DNA from 3 places in the Streptomyces sp. NBC_01498 genome. Region 2 is predicted to be linked to each of the others. Evidence: riboswitches for the same ligand, from Rfam matches in the RefSeq annotation. Region 2 holds a riboswitch; each other region holds the start of a gene.

Region 1 (3,267 bases), 3.9 Mb from region 2:
CCCTCACGCTCTCCAAGGCGCTGGGCAGTCAGGGCGGCGCGGTGCTCGGCCCGGCGCGGGTGATCGACCAACTGGTCAACACGGCACGGTCGTTCATCTTCGACACCGGACTCGCGCCCGCCTCGGCCGGCGCCGCGCTGGCGAGTCTGCGGCTGCTGCGCGAGGACCCGTCGCTGGCGGTGCGGGCCCGCGCCGTCGCGCACGCGCTGCACCGGGGGCTGACCGCGGCGGGGCTGACCGCCGTACGCCCGGACGCCGCCGTCGTCTCCGTACGGGCCCCCTCACCCGGCGCGGCGGTGCGCTGGGCCGCCGACTGCCGGGCGGCCGGGCTGGTGGTGGGCTGCTTCCGGCCGCCGTCGGTGCCCGACGGGATCTCCCGCATCAGGCTCACCGCCCGCGCCGACCTGACGGACGCGCAGATCGGGGAGGCGCTGGCCACGATCGTCGCGACCGCCCCCGCCGACGCACGGGCGCACGCCCGCTGACCGCCCGGCGCACGCCACCACGCGGGCGCCTCCCCTCTCGGCCGCGGACACCCGGAACTTGAGCGTGTTCACATCCGGTCTCTCGTCGCAGAGTTCACCGCTTAGAGCGACAGAGGGGGTCAAATCCCGGCGGATCACCCCTCCCGGGGCCGCCGTTGATGGCAGTGTGGCGCGCAGCGCAATCCGGGGACGTACCCGCGGGCATCAGCCATAGGCCGGTCTGCGTCCCGGTGGGAAGGGGCAGCGTCGCCATGGCAGACCATCAGGAAGCATCCGTCACCCTGCCGAGCGATCCGGTTTCGGTACGCCAGGCGCGCGGACATGTCGCGCGTGTGCTCGCCGAGTGGGGGCTGCCGGACGGCTCCGACACCGCCGAAACGGTTCGCCTCATCCTCTCGGAACTCGCGACCAACGCCGTGCAGCACACCTTCGGCAGGTCGCCGGTCTTCACGGTCGACCTCCGGCTGGAGCGCGACGAGTGGCTGCGCCTCGGCGTCACCGACAGCCACCCCCGGTGGCCGCGCCGGCTCCCGGCCGACGGCCGGCAGGACCACGGCCGCGGCATGGTCATCGTCCGGTCGCTGACCGCCGAGTACGGCGGCGGACTGGTCATCACACCCACCGAGGACGGCGGCAAGACGGTCTGGGTCACCCTGCCCTGGCCGTCGCCCCGGACCCGGGACTGAGCGGACCCGGCGGCGACGGGGCGCCGCCGCGGGCGGACGGCGGCGGTGGCCGGGTGGCGGCGGCGGTCGTCACCGGACCCGGCCGTACCGCACGCCCTTGGACCAGATGCGCTCCAGCCGCACCACCTGACCGGTCTTCGGGGAATGCCAGATCCTGCCCTTCCCGGCGTAGATCCCCACGTGGTAGACGCTGCCTCTGTAGTGGAAGAACACCAGGTCACCCTTTTTGCGGCCGGAGGCGGAGACCCGGCGGGTCTTGTTGTACTGCTGCTGCGCCGTGCGCGGCAGCTTCTTGCCGGCCTTCTTGTACGAGAACTGCGTCAGGCCCGAACAGTCGAACCGGTGCGGGCCGGTCGCCCCGTACTTGTACGGGGAGCCCTTCTTGGAAGCGGCCACGTTCAGCGCCTTGGAGGCGGCGGGCAGGGCGTGGGCCTCGGGCACGGCGGCGGGCGCCAGCATCGCGCCGCCGACGGCGGCGAGGAGGACCGAGGCGGTACCGGCCCGGGAGAGCAGCGACGGGACATGTGTCTGCGCGGACATGCGCAACCCTTCGTCAGCCGCCTGTGAAGGATGACCTGTCGGGTTCGGACAGGCGAAGATGTCCGGTCGCGGCTGCGACTTCACCCCGAGGAGCCGTCCATGGTCGGACCGCCCCGAACTGCCCGGGTCCTCCACTCCTGCCGATCCACTCGTGTCGACCAGGCATCCGGAGCGGCGGCAGGACTCGGCGTCCACCCGGACCGCCCCGCCGAGGTGGCGGGGGCTTGTCGTCAGACGGATCTTGACGCGGCCTCAGCACATTTCCGAGTTGAAACGACGATATGTGATTCTCGTCACGCTTGACCTATTTGTGTAGATGCGCCCGATCCGGTGAACGCGGGAGAGGGCCGGTCGCACGCCGTACCTGCGGTGTCGTGGGGGGTTGCCGCCGGACGGCGGATTCCGGGCCGCAAGTCGCCGTCCGGATCGCGCCGGGCGGGTCGGTACGCCGAACGGGCAGCCGCGCGCCGCGCGGAGGGGCCCGCCCGGCGCGTGTCCTCAGCAGGTTCGCGTCAAGTCACCGTTCCGGGCGGCATGGTGACGCGCCGGGCCCTGCGCTCCCCGTCGAGTGCCCGGAGCGTACGGTCCAGGGTCGCCGTGTGCAGCTCCGTCTCGCCCCGCGCGTGCATCAGCGCCAGCGCGTCACGCAGGGCGGCGGCGCCCGCCACCAGCGCCTGGGCGGCGCGCAGCGCGCCGTACGTGTCGTCCGTGCGCGCGGGGTTGATCCGGCCGACCAGGTCCACGACCCGGAGGTAGGTGTCGACGACATCGCCCTCGGCGCGGGTCAGGGCGGGCAGCGGCGGCGGTTCCGGTGTCGGCATCGGCCGTTCACCCGGGGGTGTTGAGGCCGAGGGAGGCCCTGCGGTCCCGCGTGACCTCGTCCACCAGCCCGTACGCGACGGCGCCCGCCGCGTCGAAGACCGTGTCCCGGTCGATGTCGGCGTCGATCCGCTCGGCGCTCTGCCCGGTGTGCCGTACCAGGGCCCCCGCCATCAGGGCGCGCAGCCGCAGCAACTCCTCCGCGTGGAGGGCGAGGTCGGACGGCTGGCCGCGTACGGGCTCCTCGATTCCCGGCTGCTGGAGGACCACGCGCGCGCCGGGGAGCGCCATCCGCTTGCCCGGGGCGCCGGCGGCGAGCAGCACGGCGGCGGTCGACGCGGCCTGTCCGAGGCAGGTGGTCGACACGTCGCAGCCGACGACCCGCATCGTGTCGTAGACGGCCGTCATGGCGCTCAGCGGGCCGCCGGGGGAGTTGATGTAGAGCGCGATGTCCTGGTCCGGGGCGGTGTATTCGAGATTCAGCAGCTGGACGACCACATCGTTGGCCGCCGTGTCGTCCAGCGGGGTGCCGAGGAAGATGATCCGCCCCTCGAAGAGCTTGGAGTACGGGTCGAGGGAGCGGGTTCCGGTGCTGGTCCGCTCGGTGAACTCCGGCAGGACGTGGCGGGCGGCGGGGCGGTTCATGGCGTACCTCTCCTCGGACGCGGATGCCGGACGTGTCCCGGTCGTCCGTCCGTAAAAAATGTACAGGACGTACAGGTCGTAAGATGGCTGCC
Region 2 (3,267 bases):
CCTCGGCACGGTCACCGATCCCGCGCTTGGGCACATTCAGGATGCGGCGCAGCGGGACACTGTCCTCCGGGTTGGCGAGCACCCGCAGATAGGCCAGCACATCGCGGACCTCCTTGCGCTCGTAGAACCGCACCCCGCCGACGACCTTGTAGGGCAGGCCGACGCGGATGAAGATCTCCTCGAAGACACGCGACTGCGCGTTCGTCCGGTAGAAGACCGCGACATCGCCCGCCTTGGCCTTGGACGCGTCCGTGAGCCGGTCGATCTCGTCGGCGACGAACTGGGCCTCGTCGTGCTCGGTGTCCGCCACGTAACCGGTGATGCGGGCGCCCGCTCCGGCGTTCGTCCAGAGATTCTTCGGGCGGCGGCTCTCGTTGCGCTCGATGACCGCGTTGGCCGCGCCGAGGATCGTCTGTGTGGAGCGGTAGTTCTGCTCCAGCAGGATCGTGGTGGCGTTCGGGTAGTCCTCCTCGAACTGGAGGATGTTGCGGATCGTGGCGCCCCGGAACGCGTAGATGGACTGGTCGGCGTCGCCGACGACGCACAGCTCGGCCGGGTCCTGCCCCTCGCCGGAGGGGCCGACCAGCTCGCGGACCAGGGTGTACTGCGCGTGGTTGGTGTCCTGGTACTCGTCCACCAGGACATGGCGGAAGCGGCGGCGGTAGTGCTCGGCGACGTCCGGGAACGCCTGGAGCAGATGGACCGTCGTCATGATGATGTCGTCGAAGTCCAGGGCGTTGGCCTCGCGCAGCCGTCCCTGGTACATCCGGTACGCCTCGGCCAGCGTCTTCTCGAACGGGTCCGTGGCCCGGCCGGCGAAGGTCTCCTCGTCGATCAGCTCGTTCTTGAGGTTCGAGACCTTGGCGCTGAACGACTTCGGGGGGTGCCGCTTGGGGTCGAGGTCCAGATCGCGGCAGACCAGGGCCATGAGCCGCTTGGAATCCGCCGCGTCGTAGATCGAGAACGAGGACGTGAAGCCCAGCCGCTTCGACTCGCGGCGCAGGATGCGTACGCAGGCGCTGTGGAACGTCATCACCCACATGGCCGCCGCGCGCGGTCCGACGAGCTGCTCGACGCGCTCCTTCATCTCACCGGCGGCCTTGTTGGTGAAGGTGATCGCCAGTATTTCGCCGGGGTGTACGCGACGGGTCCCCAGCAGATGCGCGATCCGGTGGGTCAGTACGCGAGTCTTGCCGGAGCCCGCGCCCGCCACGATGAGCAGCGGCGATCCCGTGTGCACCACGGCGGCCCGCTGCTCGTCATTGAGCCCTTCGAGCAGCGCCGCCGGGTCCACGACCGTGCGGGGGGCGCCGTCACGGTGGTATGCGTCCCGGGGCGGGGGCACGTCGAACTTCCCTCCGAAGAGATCGTCGGGCACCTGCTCCGGAGCGGTGCCCCCGGGCTCGGCGTCCTCGGGTGGCGGCGGTGGCTCCTCCTCGGCCGAGGTCTGGAGGTCCGCCAGGAAGCTGTCGTCAAAGAGGCTGCTCATCGCTTCCTGAGTCTAGAGTGCCGCACCGACAGTGGTCCGCCACATGGCCTCGCGGGGGTGCGGACGGAGGTTTATGCGAAAGGTCACGAAAACGTATCGGGCATATCGGCCATCAACCTTCACAGCCGCACCACATATTGGCTAGCGTGCCTGCCGAGGCGGTTCGTACTCCACCGGCGATCAGCGCCAAGCGGACCGTCCGCGCCGAATCCGGGCTTCCACGACGGGAGTTCGGAACCGGGGACCCACATGTTCCACCGGGGTGAATCGGGCCGTGTTCCCCGGCCCGTAGGGCAGCCTTCCGTTCCGCCCGAACCCGACAGCTAACCCGGTAGGCGGTCCACGGAAGGAGATGCCGGCCTTGGCGTCGCATCGCAAATCGCGCACTCGCACCGGAGTGCGCGCGAACACCCCTGCCGTCGGTTTCACGACGGCGGCGCTCGCCTCGGTCACGCTGCTCTCGTCGCAGAGCGCCACCGCCGCGCCCACCGAGCCGAATCCCTCGGTGGAGGAGGTACAGAAGAAGGTCGACGACCTGTACCGGCAGGCCGGTACGGCGACCCAGCAGTACAACAAGGCGAAGGAAGAGACCGACACCCAGCGCGAGTCGGTGGACCGGGCCCTGGACCAGGTGGCCCGGAGCGCCGACAAGGTGAACGAGGCCCGGCGCGACCTCGGTACGTATGCGGCGGCGCAGTACCGCGCGGGAGCGGTGGGTCCCACCGCCGCCCTGATGTTCGCCGACAGCCCGGAGTCGTACTTCGAGCAGACGCATCTGATGGACCGGATGACCGACCGCCAGCAGCAGGCCGTCGAGGACTTCCAGAAGGAGCAGCGGTCGGCGGCCGAGCAGCGCGCAGACGCGACGAAGAGCCTGGAGACGCTGACGGAGTCGCAGGCCACGCTGAAGGCGGGCAAGCAGCGGGTCCAGAACAAGCTCGCGGCGGCCCGGTCGCTGCTGGCGGAGCTGACGGCCGAGGAGAAGGCGCGGCTCGCGGAGCTGGAGCGCGAGAAGGAGCAGGAGGCGCGCCGCCAGGCCGAGGCGAAGGCCGAGAAGGAGGCGGAGCGCAGGCGCCAGGAGGCGGCCCGGCAGGAGCAGCCGCCCGCGACGGGCGGCGGTACGGGCACCGGCGCGGGAACGGGCTCGGGTGCGGGTGCGGGCGTCTCGGACGGTACGTACGCGGCCAAGGCCCAGAAGGTGCTCGCCTTCGCCCGTGCCCAGATCGGCAAGCCGTACGTGTGGGGCGCCACCGGCCCCAGCTCGTACGACTGCTCGGGGCTGACGGCGGCCGCCTGGAGGGAGGCGGGTGTGCAGCTTCCCCGTACGACGTGGGACCAGGTGGAGGTGGGCCAGCGCGTCGCCACCGAGGACCTGCTCCCCGGTGACCTCATCTTCTTCTACGACGACATCAGCCACGTCGGTATCTACAAGGGCGACGGCATGATGATCCACGCGCCGAAGCCCGGGGCGAACGTACGTGAGGAGTCGATCTACTACATGCCGATCTACGGCGGGGTACGCCCGGCCTGACCGACCCGACGGCTCGGGCGGCTCGGGCGGCTCCGGCAGCCAGCTCGGGCAGCTCGGGCCGGTGAGCGGTGGCGGGCCACCGCCGATCGTACCGGCGGGCGCCGACGCACGACGGCGGGTCCGTCCCGTCCTGGCGGGCGCACCCGGCAGCGATCAGAGCCCGGCCATCGGGGTGAGGGCGGCGACACCCGGTCTGACCGGCGCGACGGTCCCGGGCCGCTCCGGCCGATGACCAGCGGCAGGCCAC
Region 3 (3,267 bases), 1.9 Mb from region 2:
GGCTATGTCCATCTGGAGACACTGCCGTTGTACGACGTCTTCGCGGGCGGCGTCCTGGAACGGATACCGGCGGCGCCGCCGACCGGGCCGATGTCCCTTCCTTTCCCGGTGGTTCGGTGACGCGCGAGCGACATCGGGTCCGGAGTTATTTCCACCGGGAAAGGACGAACAGCCGTCGGCCGGCACACGGGGGTGCCGGCCGACGGCTGATTCCGGTGGATCCGATTGCGGCGGAGCCGATTCCGGTGAATCCGATTGCGGTCGGGACCGGGGAGAGAAAGGCGTCAGAGAGAAACGCCGTGCTCGCGCAGATACGCCAGCGGGTCGACGTCGGAGCCGTATCCCGGGCCGGTGCGGATCTCGAAGTGCAGGTGCGGACCGGTGGAATTGCCGGTGGAACCGGAGAGACCGATCTGGTCACCGGCGCCGACACTCTGGCCCGCCGACACGGAGATCGAGGAGAGATGGCCGTACTGCGAGTACTGGCCGTCGTCGTGCCGGATGACGACCTCGTTGCCGTACGACCCGGCCCAGCCCGCCGAGACGACGGTGCCGGGGGCGACCGCCTTGACGGTGGTGCCGGTGCCGACCGCGAAGTCGACGCCGGTGTGGTAGCCGCTGGCCCAACTGCTGCCGGACGCGCGGTACTGGGTGGTGATGGCGGCGCCGTCGACGGGGGCCGTGTAGCCGGACGCGGCGCTCGGCGCGGCGGGCTGCGCGGCCGTGGTGTCAGGGGCGGTGTCGGCGGCGGTGTCGGCCTTCGGGGCGGGCCGAGCGGGCGCGGGCTTCGCCGGGGCGGGCTTGGCGGGCGCGGCCTTCTTCTTCGCGGCGCCGTCGGCACGGCCCCCGGCCGTCGCCTTGGCCTGGGCGCCGATGGTGAGCTTGAGGCCCGGGTGGATCAGCGACGGGTTGTCGCCGACGGCCTCGCGGTTGTCCTCGTAGAGCGTGTGCCAGCCGCCCCGGACGTGGTGCGTCTGGGCGATTCTGGCGAGGTAGTCCCCCGGCTTCACCGTGTAGACGGACCCGCGCTTGGTCCCGGCCCGCTGCCCGGCGGGAGCGGCGGCCGTGTGCGCGACGGAGGCGGCGGACGCGGCGGTGACGGACGACGGGGCACCGGTCTGCTCGGCGGCGTGGGCACCCGTGGCGCCCACGAGCGGAATAGCGAGGGCCGCGCCGCCCGTTCCGGCGACGACGAATCCACGCACTATCGGGTTGTTCCTCGGACGGCGGTGCTTACCCTTTGCGGGCATGGCGAATTCCTCTCCGGCGCCTGCGAGGTGAGCTGTCGGGTTCGGACTGGAGATGCCCGGCCGCGCGTTGACGCGGCTTCACCCCGAGCCGTCCCGATTCTCCGGAACGGCGTACTACCTGGGTCCCCCGCTCCTGCCACACGTGAATGGGTGCTGGATGGATGCGGATTCCGAACGGCGGCAGGATTCGGCGGTCCGTTCGGATTGCGGTGACGTTAAGCCGGGCGGACCGGCGCGGACAACCCGTTGCTTTGCTCCGGCAATCAGTGCCGCGAATACCGGCCGCCGGAACCGGTCACCCTGCGTGGAAACGGACCGGTGAATTCCGTGCGTCGCACCGATTCCCTCGGCCTCCCCCGGCCGGGCACGGCCACACACCGTCACGGATGAGATCCTGCTCACCCACGGACGACTATTTCCCTCCATCTCCCCTTCTTCCTGGGCGTGTTACTCACAATCCGGCATTACGACCAGAAACCCTTTAGTACGACTATTCGATGGGTGCCCATGTCGTAAAGTCGGAGCGCGACAGGTCGGCGACCAGCGCCGTCCGGAGACGCGGAGGAGCTCACGTGACGCACGAGGTGCCGCAGCAGATCCCGTCGGCCGAGCCCGTTCTGGCCGGGGTACGCAACTTCCGCGACGTGGGCGGTCTGCCCACGGTCGACGGGCGGCGCGTACGGTACGGACGGCTCTTCCGCAGCGGCCACCTCGCCCATGCCACCGCCGAGGACAGAGCGTTCCTCACGTCGCTGGGGCTGCATACGATCTTCGACTTCCGCAACGCGGCCGACCAGAAGCTCGACGGCCTGGACGTCGAACTGGCCGGCGTACGCAATGTGAACATCCCGCTCACCGACCCGGCCGACGGCACGGAGTTCTGGAAGATGGTCCGCCACGGGGATCTCGACCAGCTGCGGTCCATCCTCGCGGACGGCAAAGGGGTGTCCCGGATGACCGCTTCGTACCGTTCCATCATTCTGGACCGCACCGCCGAGCACCGGCGTGTGCTGCACGCGCTGGCGGAGGAGAGCCTGCCCGCGCTGATGCACTGCGCGGCGGGCAAGGACCGGGCCGGACTCTCGGTCGCGGTGTCGCTGCTCGCCGTGGGCGTGGAGCGGGACGCGATCGAGGCCGACTATCTGAAGTCCAACGCCCCGGCCCGCCGGTATCTGGTGCGCCGCGGCGACCCGTCGCCCGAGGGAACGTCGCCGGAGGTGCTCGAACTGCTGGCGCCCCTCTTCGACGCGCGTGCCGTGTATCTCGAAACGGCGTTCACGACGATGGAGGAGACGTGGGGCAGCATCGACCGCTACCTCGCGGACGGGCTGGGGCTGACGGACGAGCGGCGCGAACGGCTGCGGGCACGCCTGGTCGACGAGGGGTAGTACGGCCCCGGGCGGGCGCCGGACAGGGCCTACCGGCCTTTGGCGCCCGCCTCGAAGAGCAGATAGAGGAAGCCGGCCAGGACATGGCCCGCGACCAGGTAGGCGAAGAGCCGGATGGCGAGACCCCGGGGGAAATTGCGCTCCTCGTCCATGACGGACGGAGCGGGCGCGGCGGACGAGTCAGACATAACGGGTGAGTCGGGCGTGGCCGACATGTCGCAGGCGGCGGACGGTGCGGGCGCCTCGGACAGCGGCGCCCGCTCCCGACCTCGCCGCTCCTGGACCTGGACCAGGTCCTGCTCCTGCTCCTGCTCCTGCTCCTGCTCCTGCTTCGGTGACGTGTCGGGCATGGTGACGGCCTCTCTCGGTCCGGTGGTGGCTGACCGCAGGTCAGCGGCGGTGGGCCCCGCCCGGCAGGCACAGCTCGGCGACGGGACTGGTCAGCAGGGTGTGTACGAACAGCAGCTCGGCGCCGCCGGGGCCGGCCGCCGCGAGCCGGTGCGGTGTGGTCGAGTCGAAGTGGGCGCTGTCACCGGGGCCGAGGACATGGACGCCGTCCCCGAGGCCCAGCCTCAGCCGGCCCTCCAGGACATGGATCCACTCCTCGCCGGGATGGACCCGGACGAGGT

The links. Region 2 has a riboswitch for cyclic di-AMP ahead of OG875_RS11020 (C40 family peptidase). Riboswitches for the same ligand answer to the same signal wherever they lie in the genome.
Region 1: it holds a riboswitch for cyclic di-AMP, as region 2 does, so the genes downstream of both, OG875_RS28085 (C40 family peptidase) here and OG875_RS11020 (C40 family peptidase) in region 2, are expected to answer to the same signal.
Region 3: it holds a riboswitch for cyclic di-AMP, as region 2 does, so the genes downstream of both, OG875_RS03000 (LysM peptidoglycan-binding domain-containing M23 family metallopeptidase) here and OG875_RS11020 (C40 family peptidase) in region 2, are expected to answer to the same signal.

The regions. Positions count from the first base shown of each region.
Region 1 is NZ_CP109598.1:6,578,298-6,581,564, forward strand. It holds gene OG875_RS28075 (8-amino-7-oxononanoate synthase) at 1-485, shown strand, start outside; gene OG875_RS28080 (ATP-binding protein) at 737-1,171, shown strand; gene OG875_RS28085 (C40 family peptidase) at 1,241-1,711, opposite strand; cyclic di-AMP (ydaO/yuaA leader) riboswitch at 1,715-1,886, opposite strand; gene OG875_RS28090 (hypothetical protein) at 2,224-2,532, opposite strand; gene OG875_RS28095 (ATP-dependent Clp protease proteolytic subunit) at 2,540-3,175, opposite strand.
Region 2 is NZ_CP109598.1:2,650,086-2,653,352, forward strand. It holds gene OG875_RS11015 (ATP-dependent DNA helicase) at 1-1,489, opposite strand, end outside; cyclic di-AMP (ydaO/yuaA leader) riboswitch at 1,682-1,843, shown strand; gene OG875_RS11020 (C40 family peptidase) at 1,842-3,020, shown strand.
Region 3 is NZ_CP109598.1:792,923-796,189, forward strand. It holds gene OG875_RS02995 (STM4011 family radical SAM protein) at 1-120, shown strand, start outside; gene OG875_RS03000 (LysM peptidoglycan-binding domain-containing M23 family metallopeptidase) at 285-1,250, opposite strand; cyclic di-AMP (ydaO/yuaA leader) riboswitch at 1,253-1,413, opposite strand; gene OG875_RS03005 (tyrosine-protein phosphatase) at 1,835-2,638, shown strand; gene OG875_RS03010 (DUF6126 family protein) at 2,668-2,826, opposite strand; gene OG875_RS03015 (helix-turn-helix domain-containing protein) at 3,029-3,267, opposite strand, start outside.